Regions from separate parts of the Paenibacillus amylolyticus genome, predicted to be linked through region 3. Evidence: riboswitches for the same ligand, from Rfam matches in the RefSeq annotation. Region 3 holds a riboswitch; each other region holds the start of a gene.

Evidence for each region. A riboswitch is a leader RNA that binds a small molecule or an ion and turns the genes downstream of it on or off. The one in region 3 is predicted to bind thiamine pyrophosphate.
Region 1: linked by a shared signal. The riboswitch ahead of thiC (phosphomethylpyrimidine synthase ThiC) and the one ahead of V6668_RS02350 (ABC transporter substrate-binding protein) in region 3 are both predicted to bind thiamine pyrophosphate.
Region 2: linked by a shared signal. The riboswitch ahead of V6668_RS17690 (thiamine phosphate synthase) and the one ahead of V6668_RS02350 (ABC transporter substrate-binding protein) in region 3 are both predicted to bind thiamine pyrophosphate.
Region 4: linked by a shared signal. The riboswitch ahead of V6668_RS04635 (ABC transporter ATP-binding protein) and the one ahead of V6668_RS02350 (ABC transporter substrate-binding protein) in region 3 are both predicted to bind thiamine pyrophosphate.

What each region holds. Positions count from the first base shown of each region.
Region 1 is NZ_CP145892.1:754,607-757,742, reverse strand. It holds gene thiC (phosphomethylpyrimidine synthase ThiC) at 1-1,347, opposite strand, end outside; TPP riboswitch at 1,736-1,849, opposite strand; gene V6668_RS03520 (IclR family transcriptional regulator) at 1,999-2,742, opposite strand; gene V6668_RS03515 (alpha/beta hydrolase) at 3,102-3,136, shown strand, end outside.
Region 2 is NZ_CP145892.1:3,986,443-3,989,578, reverse strand. It holds gene V6668_RS17695 (ABC-F family ATP-binding cassette domain-containing protein) at 1-1,436, shown strand, start outside; TPP riboswitch at 1,512-1,621, shown strand; gene V6668_RS17690 (thiamine phosphate synthase) at 1,848-2,510, shown strand; gene thiO (glycine oxidase ThiO) at 2,528-3,136, shown strand, end outside.
Region 3 is NZ_CP145892.1:487,763-490,898, forward strand. It holds gene V6668_RS02340 (ABC transporter permease) at 1-170, opposite strand, end outside; gene V6668_RS02345 (thiamine-binding protein) at 170-460, opposite strand; gene V6668_RS02350 (ABC transporter substrate-binding protein) at 685-1,725, opposite strand; TPP riboswitch at 1,947-2,059, opposite strand; gene V6668_RS02355 (NAD(P)-dependent oxidoreductase) at 2,205-2,960, opposite strand; gene V6668_RS02360 (VOC family protein) at 2,978-3,136, opposite strand, start outside.
Region 4 is NZ_CP145892.1:1,017,667-1,020,802, forward strand. It holds gene V6668_RS04630 (ABC transporter permease) at 1-486, opposite strand, end outside; gene V6668_RS04635 (ABC transporter ATP-binding protein) at 476-1,240, opposite strand; TPP riboswitch at 1,398-1,500, opposite strand; gene V6668_RS04640 (radical SAM/SPASM domain-containing protein) at 1,718-2,593, shown strand; gene V6668_RS04645 (pectate lyase) at 2,941-3,136, shown strand, end outside.

The sequences.
Region 1 (3,136 bases), 270 kb from region 3:
TGGCGCAATGTCGGTCGTTAGCGGCCCAAGTGTGTAGAACGGTGCTTCTTTACAGATCTCCATCTGCAAGTCCACATTCTCCTTGATCTTATGCATCGGCACATGACCCGGGCCTTCGATCATCACCTGCACATCATGCTTCCATGCGATCTGCGTCAGTTCCCCAAGCGTGGCCAGTTCCGCCATCTGAGCTTCGTCATTCGCATCGTAGATACTGCCTGGACGAAGTCCATCTCCCAGTGAGAACGCCACATCATACCTTTTCATAATCTCGCAGATTTCTTCAAAATGGGTGTACAAAAAATTCTCCTGATGATGCGCAAGGCACCATGCTGCCATAATGGAACCACCCCTAGACACAATACCTGTCATTCGCTTGGCGGTCATGGGGATATAACGCAGCAGTACACCTGCATGAATCGTAAAGTAGTCCACGCCCTGCTCTGCCTGCTCAATGAGTGTGTCACGGTACAACTCCCAGGTCAGCGCTTCCGCTTCGCCATTCACCTTCTCCAGCGCCTGATACAGCGGCACCGTACCAATCGGCACAGGTGAATTGCGGATAATCCATTCCCGGGTGGTATGAATGTTTTTGCCTGTGGACAGATCCATCACCGTATCCGATCCCCATCGTACCGCCCAGGTCATCTTCTCCACCTCTTCCTCAATGGAAGAAGATACAGCAGAGTTACCTATGTTGGCATTGATCTTCACGTGAAAATGACGACCGATCAACATCGGCTCACTCTCCGGGTGATTGATGTTGGATGGCAGAATGGCCCGTCCACTCGCCAGCTCCTGTCTCACAAATTCCGGCTCCACGCCTTCACGAATGGCGGCGAATTCCATCTCAGCCGTAATGACTCCCTGTCTCGCGTAGTGCATCTGAGTCACGCAGCGTTCTGGCTGTGCCCGCAGCGGTTTGCCACGTAATCCGGGGTACTCTTCAGCGCCGGCTCTCTTCCCTCCGGGTTTCAGTCCGTTATCCTCCGGTTTAACTGTACGGCCCTGATAAGCTTCAACATCGCCGCGCTCTGTGATCCAACGTGTGCGCAGGGATGGCAGACCTGCGCGGATATCCGCATGAAATTCGGGATCGGTCATCGGGCCGCTCGTATCGTAGACACGCAGCGGTTCGTTATGCTCCACCCCTTGGGGAGTATTCGTGTCATGAAGGGCTATCTCACGCTCCGGTACAGCAATGTCCGGCCGTGAGCCCTGAATGTAGACTTTGCGGCTGCCCGGAAAGGGCTGGACCCGTCCGGCCGCTCCTGTTTCTTTTTCCACCTGCTGATCGTTATGTCCCTGCTCCGTCGCTTGTTGTCCCGTTTGATTTCCTGTACTCATGTTCGCTTGTCTCCTCCTCAGTGTTCGTCGCTTGTTTGGTTGGTTTGATCATTAGCTCGCTTACGTACCTGTCCCAAATCATGCGCAATGCAGAGAAGAAAGAGCGATCCTACACCAGACCAGGGGAGACACTTTTCATGTACAGTTAACAACAGACGGAGGCTGCCACAGATCATGGATCTATGGTGACTTCTCTCTCATCATCCAAGCCCACTTTTGCAGGTTAGTGAAAAAGAAGCCCATAGAGTCCGCACTATATCGCCCGTTCCCTGTATATAAAAAAGCCGGCCCCCGAAGGAACCGACTTTTATGTCCATCACCAATAATGCACCTTTACGCAGCTCCTTAACAGAGCCCTACAAGGGTCACATCATGTGGTGGTTTGTGGTCATATCGCCGATTACTTCCCTACGCTGGTATGATCCAGATCAGGTGCAAAGGGTCCGGAATCTCATGCGATTCCGTCTCAGTCCGGACAATTCGGACTCCCCCAGTAACGTTAATTAGTTGCAGCTTACATAAGCCGCCGTTCATATTCAATGAAGCTGGCCCCGCTGGGCCGTCCATTACAGAGTAGCGCAACCGGAACATAAAAACAACCTTTATATTCCAAATGATCAAACTCTATTGGAGAAAAAACTTACATCAACATCAGGATAACATGAGCCCCATTTGCGTAGCAGCATCCTTCAACACAGGTGCGTATTCATGCAATGTCTCCTGCGAAAGTCGGCTGACAGGTCCTGAGACCGAGAGGGCAGCTGCAATATTGCCTCTGCGATCCATAATCGGTACAGATACCGCGGCAGCTCCCGGCTCACGTTCCTCGTAACTTGTGGCATATCCGTTATCCCGGATATCTCCCATCTGCGCTAAATACACCGCGGGATCAATAAACACCGGCCATTCCGGCCCGTTCATCAGTTCTTCACGATCCTCGTCCGTGGCAAACGCCATCAGGACTTTGCTGGAAGCCCCCACAGATAGCGGGAGTCTAACACCAACGGGAGCAACTCGGCGGATCGCCTGATCACTTTGCACCGCCTGAATACGAATCCGTTCACTCCCATCACGCAGGTACAGACTCACGGTCTCCCCCAATCGATCTCTCAGTCGCTCCATCGCAGGCAACAGCAGAATAGCGGGATCATCACTGCGGGACATATGAGCTGACAGCTCCCAGATTCGGATGCCAAGTCGGTACTTCTCTGTTGCTGCATCGCGGATCACGAACCCTCGATCCTCCAGCGTAGCCATCAAACGGTGGACTGTACTTTTGTGCAGGCCGATCTGGCTGGCAATTTCGGTGAGTCCCAGATCACTGCGTGTGGTAAAACATAATAATATATCCAGCGCCCGTTCCACAGCCCGGACGGTTAACTTGCGATCTTCCATGGCATAATGCCCTCCTCATGTTTCATCACATGAAACTTGGTTACATAAATTATATGAGAAACGGTCTCATCTGTAAACCAAAAAGAGCCAAAATCAAAATAGGCCAACCTGAAAATTTTTCCTTTTTATAAGACTTAATCCCCTGTAATTTACACACTAAGGTAATGTTACCCATATATCTTAAGAACTATATAACAATTGCGTAACAAATGCCCTCAATCAATTGACTTTGACTATATTGGAACATACGATAATGATATATTACATTAAGATATCGCTCTGAAGCAGGCTCTGAAATCGACGCAATTCTCTTTACATGTCGTTGTTATCTTCAACTGAACTTCAAAGGAGGGGCATTCATGTATCAATCATCCCAGAGCGAAGCCCCGCTGCA
Region 2 (3,136 bases), 3.4 Mb from region 3:
GTGTGGGTAAATCCACATTAATGAACATCCTTACCGGTAAATTGCTTAAAGATAGTGGAAAAGTAGAATGGACACCTAAGGTACGTTATGGATATCTGGATCAGCACACGAAGCTTACCCCAGGCAAAACTATTCGTGACGTGCTTAAGGATGCATTCCTTCCGTTGCTTGAATTAGAAAAAGAAATGATGAATATTACGGACCAGATGGCAGATGCAGATCCAGATAAGCTGGAGCAGTTGCTGGAAGAAATGGGCGATATTCAGGAACAACTGGAACAGGGCGATTTTTATCTGATTGACGTAAAAGTGGAAGAGATGGCCAATGGTCTTGGTTTGTCCGCAATTGGTCTTGATCGGGATGTCGCAGCTCTAAGTGGTGGGCAACGTACCAAGGTGCTTCTTGCCAAGCTTCTGCTCGAGAAACCTACAGCTCTTTTGCTGGATGAGCCGACCAACTATCTGGATGTAGAACACATTGAATGGTTGTCACGTTACCTGAAGGACTACCCGCACGCGTTTCTGTTAATCTCCCATGACACGGAATTCATGAATGAAGTCGTAAATGTCATTTATCATTTGGAATTTGCCAAATTAACGCGATATGCAGCGAACTATAACAAGTTCCTTGAGATGGCTGATATGAATAAAGCCCAGCATATTGATGCGTACGAGAAACAGCAAGAGTACATCAAGAAACAGGAAGATTTCATTCAGCGTAACAAGGCACGTGCTTCAACTTCTGGTCGAGCGAAGAGCCGGGAGAAGCAACTGGACAGAATTGAACGTATTGATCGTCCAGATGAAGCGGCCAAACCAACGTTCAAATTCAAGGATGCCCGCGCGAGCAGCAAAACGGTCTTTGAGGGCATTGATTTTGAAATTGGATATACGTATCCTTTGCTGCCTAAAATGACAATGACAATTGAACGTGGTGAAAAAATTGCCATCGTAGGTTGTAATGGTGTGGGTAAATCAACTCTGCTGAAAACCATCCTGGGAAAAATATCTCCACTCAGTGGAAAGACTTTCTTGGGAGATTATCTCGAAACGGCCTATTTTGAGCAGGAAGTTCGTGCTGGGAATATCACGCCTATTGAGGATGTGTGGAATGAGTTTTCACATTTGACCCAAAATGAAGTCCGGGGTCATCTCGCTCGCTGCGGGTTGAAAAATGAGCACATTACCCGTCCGCTTAACATGCTGAGTGGTGGAGAGCAAGCCAAGGTTCGTCTATGCAAACTCTTGATGCGTGAAAGCAACTGGATTCTGTTCGATGAGCCGACGAACCATTTGGATGTCACAGCTAAAGCTGAGTTACAGCGTGCCTTGCAAGAATTCAAGGGAACGGTGTTGCTGGTATCTCATGAACCTGATTTCTACGAGGGTTGGGTTACCAAAACATGGAATGTTGAAGAATGGTCTGAGAAAAACTAGACAATTCAAGCAACGCTTAATAGAAATGAACGGTGACAAAAAAATCCTTCTATGGTAACATAGGCTACAACTTCATATGAACACTAGGGGGGCCGCACGATGTGGCTGAGATGGAAGAATGCGATTCCGGACCCTTTGCACCTGATCTGGATCATACCAGCGTAGGGAAGTGGCGAGCGCGTTTCAGTGAATGACGTGAGCAAACGGCAATTCGAAAGAATTCAACCGTCTTGCTTAGTAAATTGAAACATGCAGTTGCGTGTATAACGTTATGGCTATAAGGTCTATAGCTTTATTGCACGAAATGAACTGTATGTATCAGTCAGTCATCTGGTCCTATAATTAATACGCAGCCACTCCCCTACGGGAGTGGCTTTTTTGTGTTTTCATAGCATTCACGCATGGAAGGAGATGAAAAGTACGGTAATTTCTCATGAACGTGTACACGGATCATTTGAACTGCATGTTGTATCTACGGGTGTAGGGAATCAAGCATCTTTTGTAAAAGTTGCAAAGGACGTTTGGCCATGGGTGGACTACATCCATATACGAGAGAAACAACTCTCGTGGCAACAAAAGATCGGTTGGGCTGAAAGTCTGCGTGGTGTTGGCGTTCCGTCTTGTCGCATCGTTATCAATGGTTCAGAACTGCCATCACAGAATGACATCTATGGCGGTGTACATTGGGGGCAAGAGGCTATACGTAACTACAACCCTGCTGTTATAAGCAATATCCAGCGAATTCGTCTGGGTGTATCTGTTCATTCAATCGATGAGGCAAAAATCGCTGAAGAACGGGGAGCCGATTACCTTTTCTTCGGGCATGTCTACTCAACCAACAGTAAGCCTGATCTTGAACCAAGAGGATTATATGCTCTGGCTGAAGTGTGCTCTGGTGTCTCCATTCCTGTCATGGCGATTGGGGGCATCGAACCGGGAAACATTCACGCTATTCGCTCTGCAGGCGCACAGGGAGTCGCTGTGATCTCGAATGTATGGGCGAGTGATTCCCCGGATCGGGCGGCTGCATTATTAAGGCAGTCTATCGTGGCTACAGAAAGTCTGAGGCGCTGAATCAAGGAGATGAGAGGATGAAAGAGATCGTTACTGATAAACCGGATAAAATTCATGCAGAAACGATTATTGTAGGAGGAGGCGTTGTTGGTTGTGCCATTGCGTATGAGCTTGCTTCCCGTGGACAGGATGTGCTGTTGCTGGAGCGTTCGGTGATTGCGGGAGGCACTTCTTGTGCGGCGGCTGGAATGCTGGCGGCAGATAGTGAGGATTTTGCTCATCCTTTGATGGCTAAGCTCGCCAGGCAGAGTAGACAGTTACTTATCGAGCAACAGGTGCTAATGGCTACACTCAGCAAGGTAGAGGTTGGTCTGCAACGTCAGGGATTCCTAACTCCTTTTCGTTCATACAGTGAATTAAGTAGTTACAAGGACAATCGGAAGTTTGCGTTGTCTGATTCTGCTGATGAGGTGTGGTGGGATCGTTCCGTTGTGCAACAGGAGGCATCATGGCTTAACAGAGATACGTATGGAGCCTATTACAGACCTTACGAGAGTGAGATTCTTCCAGTCCATCTAACGAAGGCATATGCTGAATCCGCTCAAGCATTGGGAGCACGGGTTATGGAGGACATACAGGATATACGTGTGCAAGCAAACGAACACGGCGTGCAGGGAATCACCACA
Region 3 (3,136 bases):
GCGTGCATGCCAAGCCGTTCGGCCTGGGTTGCCGCTTCGCGGGCGATGTCGGACGGTGCAGGCAGCATCCATTTCTCAATATGGAAGAGGGAGACGGCTCCCTGCCATATCGCTATAAAGAGAATAACCGCCACAATGGGCGGCCATACACTTTTGAAATAGGCAGGCATTAGCGATACTTCTCCGTCAGGGTATCCATGCTGAAGCCGGTAGGGCTATGGGCGATTTTGATCTGGGAGATGATGCTTGGGCTGCCAGCCTCCACGAGTACCTCGTGCATTTTACGGACAACTTCCAGCAGTTCCTCTAGTTCCCCCTCCATCGTGGTGTCGAGCGCGTTCACCTGATATTTCAGGCCGGATTGCTGAATAACTTCAATGGCGCGATCAACGTAAGGATAAGAGTTCTCGCCATTTGGCGTTTTCGGGATAACCTGAATACTAAGTAGTGTGCTTGCCATGAGAGATCACGGCTCCTTTCGTGATAAATAAAATGAACTAATGACTGTTACACTTGCCACTTCGATGACAGAATAACCTTCCAATCGCTGTTATCCCCAGATTTTTTTGATTCCCTTTCTCTAAAGGGAAAATCCGGTGATAAAGGCGACCGCTTCGCTTTTTCACGTTATTTCTGTCCTCTCCGTCATCGTGTAAATATTAAGTTCGTTTTATATGAGAAATTTTATTGGGGTAAAAACTCGTTCGTATATGCCTTGCTCACATCGATCTGTTCATCCAGCAGTTTTTTGCTAAACATCCAGTCGGTGTAGTTCTGCCACACTTCCTGCTTTTGCTCACCCCAACGCGGGGCGTCATCCGTGTATTTTGGACTAAGCCACTTCTGGCTTGCCAGTACCAAGTCTTTATCCAAGTCCGGTACGGCCTTGATCAGAATGTTTGCTGCGTCTTCGGGATGATCAATTGCGTATTGATATCCTTCTGAAGTGGCTTTCAGGAATGCTTTCACCAACTCAGGGTCGTTTTGGATCGTCTGCTCGTTTGTTACTAGTACAGGCGTGTAGTAATCCAGTGCATCTGAATAATCCTTCACATATAACATGTCGATCGGTTCTCCGCGCAGTTCGGCTTCAATACCTGTCCAGGCGTAGAAAATCCATGCGAAATCGATATCCCGTTTCACTGCGGTGAAAAAGTCGGCATCACCCATGTTAATGTTTTTCACTTTGGATACATCGGCTCCGTCGCCTTCCATAATGGATTGCATCACGGCTTCTTCGACTGGGGAACCCCAACCGCCATAGGTTTTACCTTCAAAATCTTTCGGTGACTTGATATTCCGATCCGCCGGAGCAGCGAAACCAGATGTATTATGCTGAATAACTGCTGCGATGGAGACCAATGGAACACCCTGTGTGCGGGCTTGAGTTACACTCTCCTGATAACTTACGCCAAAAGGCACTTCATTCGAGGCAACCATTGTATCTGCGCCACCGGCACCTGGTTGTACAATCTCAACGTTCAAGCCTGCGGCTTTATAAAAACCTTGATCTACAGCTGCATACAGGCCTGTATGATTCGTATTTGGTGTCCAGTCGAGCACCACTTTAATATCTTTCAGGGCGGCAGTGTCACCTTCGTTGCTGCTTTCCGTATTTGTGTTGCCGTTCTGCCCAGCTGGGGCAGCTTCTTTGCCACCACATGCGGCTACAGTCACCATAAGCACGCATAAGAGCAACAATCCCATCGTTTTACGCCATTTCATCTGTGGTTCTCTCCTTCGGTATGTCCGGCCGATTGGCACGGGGTACTCCTTGGCTTCATATCCAATCATCTTGCATAAATCGACAGATTTATACCAGTTGAGATCTGGATAACGTCACTTTTTTTAGCTCTCTGGCTATATAAAAGAACATTAAAAAAGCGTCCCGTATTCCGGGACGCGTGCAGGCGTTAGAGAGGTGGCGTTCAGCCATAGGGCTGTGCCATTTCGATATACTCCGATTCCTACGCTGGCATGATCCAGATCAGGTCTAAGGGTTAGTATCTTGGTGGGATACACTCTCAGCCGGCCAATTCCGACTCCCCTGGGAAACTATGAAGTTACGGGCATTACTTAGGTGTAATTATAGGCCAGAGGGTAGGACCTGTCCAGTCATGAACTGGATAGGGACACGTATAAGTTATCAAACAGGCCGTTATACATATGTATAACAGCCTGTTTGGATGTGTTATTTTCAATAATTATCGTGGGGAATCATATAAGGCAATCTGACTGAGTGCAAAAGCATCGGATTTTGGGTCATAACCTACCTGTTTCTGAGTGGTTTCCAGATTTAATCGTTTAAACCGATTATTCGAGATCCCATGCAGTATGGTGAAGGGCTCCAGATCTGTAGTTGTAATTGCTTTGAACATCAAATCGCACAAGTCAGCCGGACTAATATACGCGCTCATATCCCTTGCCTCCAGCACTGGTCCGTCCGGTTGAAAATCATCATATGCACCTATACGTACCGCAACACTTTGTAAACCTTCGGTATACGCAAAATAGGAAGCGAGCGATTCTCCAAAACATTTGCTAACCCCGTACAAATTCCGTGGGCGTGTTGGCATGTCCGGATAGACTTGAGCATCAATGGGATACCCCTCAGTCGTCTGTGCACTGCTTGCAAGAATGACTCTTCGTACACCTTGGTCTTTAGCTGCACGGAATACATTAAATGTACCTTTGATATTGATGTCCAACAACGATTCATAAAATCCGGCATTCGGGGAAGGATCTCCCGCCAGATGTACAACCACATCCATGCCTTCGCAAGCATGCTGACAGGCTTCGGGGTCTGTCACATCCAGTGTCATGATCTCATGGCCGGTCCCTTGATACGTATGCAGTCTGTCGATATTTAAATCCGTTAGTCGCAGGTGAAATGCCTCTGACAAATGTTGGGACAAGTCACGTCCAATTTTTCCGGCTGCGCCAGTAATTAAAATGTTCATGAAATCAGCTCCAATTCTTAGCGCTGGAAGAACTCAATCCATTCCTTTTCAGGTCCATAGATGAAGAAATAGCGGTAACCGTTAGGCAGTGTAATAATCTCTCCGTCGATAAATTCGGCTTCGGTGGATTGAATGCGTTTGTACTCAGAATCAAGATCATCCACGTGGATCGCAAA
Region 4 (3,136 bases), 530 kb from region 3:
TTGGCGGAGTCCATCGTAGGTACTGACTACAATGGGGAAGAATGCGATTAAGAATACCACCGCGACTTTGCTCCACAACGTGTAACCAAACCACAAGATAAATACGGGGGACAAGGCGATCAGCGGGATGGTTTGACTGATCACGATGAAGGGATATAGGGCCTTTTCAATCGATCGGTTCATATGCATGCCTGTTGCCAGAGTAATTCCAGTCACTATGGACAAGACAAAACCAACAATAACCTCCATAAAGGTAGCAGGTAGATGGATAGTCAACAGCAGACGACGATGCTCAACCAGTGAGCTTACGATGGCCGTGGGTGCAGGAATGATGAAGGAGGGCACCCATCCCATACGCACAATCACTTCCCAGATCGCCAGTAAAAAGAACATGAGCAGAATAAACAAACCATATTGGGAAAACCATTTCGAGAGCCACTTTGAACACCACGTCCAAACGCTAACCTCAGCTCTATCATTTTGCATGTAATTGTTCCTCCAGTTGTTGCCTCATCTGCACGAGAGCTGGTTCGTAGATCATGTCCGAATGCCTTGGGCGTGGTAAAGGAACCGTCATCTCCCGCAACTGCTGACCTTGCCCCCCTGGAGTTAACAGAATGATACGGTCACTTAACAGCAGGGCTTCCTCGATGTCATGGGTAATGAACAGCACGGTTTGTCCAAAGTCCTCCCACAGCTCCAGCAACCAGCGATGCATTTCTCGTTTGGTTAAGGCGTCGAGTGCACCGAAGGGTTCATCCAGCAACATGAGCTGCCCGCCTGTAAGCAAGGTACGCAGCAATGCCACCCGCTGCCGCATGCCGCCGGATAACTCATCTGGATAGGCCTGCTCATAACCGGACAAGCCGAACCTTGCCAATCCTGCGATGATATCGGCTCGTAGTTTGTCCTTGTCCTGTCGGCCTGGTGCAAGCTCGGCAGGTAGCATGCAGTTCTCCATGACGGTACGCCAGGATAACAGCAGATCTTTCTGCGGCATATAGGCGACTCGTCCGAGCCGTTGTCCTTGCGGGACATCAGCTATATCGATGGTGCCAACGGTTGGCTCATGCAAGCCTGCGAGCAGCTTGAAGAGTGTGCTTTTACCTGATCCGCTGGAGCCGATGAGCGAGACAAATTCTCCTTGTTGAACCTGAAGTGACACATTGACGAGCACAGGGGACTCTTTTTTTTCGGGAAAAGCAAAGCTTACGTTGTGAATGGTTACATGGTTATCCATCTGATCCTCACCCCCTTGATGTCAGACTACTGCAATAACAACGGCATCCTATACTCTGCAAAAGGAACAAAAAAGACCCACCCATTTCCGGAGAAATGAGTGGGTCTGTAAGTTAAATCCGCAATTTATCTTCACATACATGAAAAATTCCGCTTACTAAAAGGCCGCTCCACTTCCCTCCGCTGGTATGATCCAGATCAGGTTCAAAGGGTCCGAATAGTCATATTCGTCTCAGCCGCAAGGCTCCCCTAGTGCAAAAGTTCAAGATATGCAGTTGTGTGTTCAGCATATATCACTTGAACATGAACTGTAAAGAGGCAGCATGATGGAATTCTTGAGATGAACTTGGAGTCAGACCCGAACAACTGAACAATTTACCTGGGCTCCCTAACCCGATATAATAGTGGTGGCGCATATTGGCCGGATCACAAATGCAGGTGGGATTGTTCTCCCTCCTAGGCAGAATGGGGACCCGAGTTGAAAACGTTCAAAAAAGTATATATTGAGATCACGAGTATCTGCAATCTGGCATGCAGCTTCTGTCCGCAGACACAGCGTGCCAAAGGATTCATTGACCCTGAAGTCTTCAACAATATACTGGATCAAGTTAAACCACACACCAATCATATTTATCTACATGTCAAAGGCGAACCCTTGTTGCATCCCAAAATAGATCTGTTGCTCGATTCCGCACATGAGAAGGGACTCAAGGTGAACATTACAACGAATGGTACACTGCTGCCCAAGACTCAGCATAAATTGCTTGGCAAACCAGCGCTGCGGCAGATGAATTTCTCCCTGCACAGTTTCGATGGGCATGAAGGTTCAACAGACCGTGACGGATACCTGCGTCATATTTTGTCCTTTGTACACGAGGCCGTTAAGCACAATGTCATCATCTCATTTCGGTTGTGGAATCTGACACAGGATAACTTCACAAATGCTCAGATGAATCGAAATCGGGAGACCCTTGAAGTATTGGAACGTGAGTTCAATCTGGATTTCCGCATTGAGGAAAAAGTAGTTCCAGGTAGCGGGGTCAAAATTGCCCCGAATGTATACCTGAATCAGGACCATGAGTTCCAGTGGCCAAGTCTGGATGCACCTGAAGATGACGGTAAAGGCTTTTGCCATGCACTTCGCGGTCAGGCAGCTGTGCTTGTAGATGGAACGGTGGTTCCATGCTGTCTCGATGGCGAGGGTGTGATTAACCTGGGTAATGTGCACGAGAAGTCATTCTCGGAGATTATTGAGGGTGAGCGAGCGAACAATCTGGTATATGGCTTCTCCAAGCGGGAAGCTGTGGAAGAGTTGTGTCGAAAGTGCGGTTATCGTAAGAGATTCGGAGCCTGATATTTTATAACAGCAAGCCAGAAGACATTCAAGATCACACATTTGGAGACAAATGTAGTGGTCTTTCTTTGTTATTGGGGATTAAGTGAGGGGTACCAACGTTACAAATGAGCATACCAGAGGTTGATATGAGCATATTGCTTGAGAGACCTAGCATGCAAAAAATGCCGATATGACAGGGATTGTACGATGTCATGATATATCTGATCTAATGATTATTCTAGTTACCTTCCTTATTTGGTAGGATTAGGTTGTGGTTCGGACAGAGGTGCACCTCTGGCGAACTTCCAGTACAAGCCCAGACTGTACACTACCAAAAAACGAGAGAATAAGGGAGGAATAAAGTTATGAAAAAAATGTTGACGTTGTTACTGTCCGCTGGTTTGGTTGCTTCTATATTTGGTGCAGTTCCGGTTGCGGCTGCGCCTACGGTTGTAAATTCAACTATTGTTGTTCCAAAGGGCACGACCTATGATGGTCAAGGCAAAACATTTGTAGCTAATCCTTCCACACTGGGCGACGGATCTCAAGCAGAAAATCAGA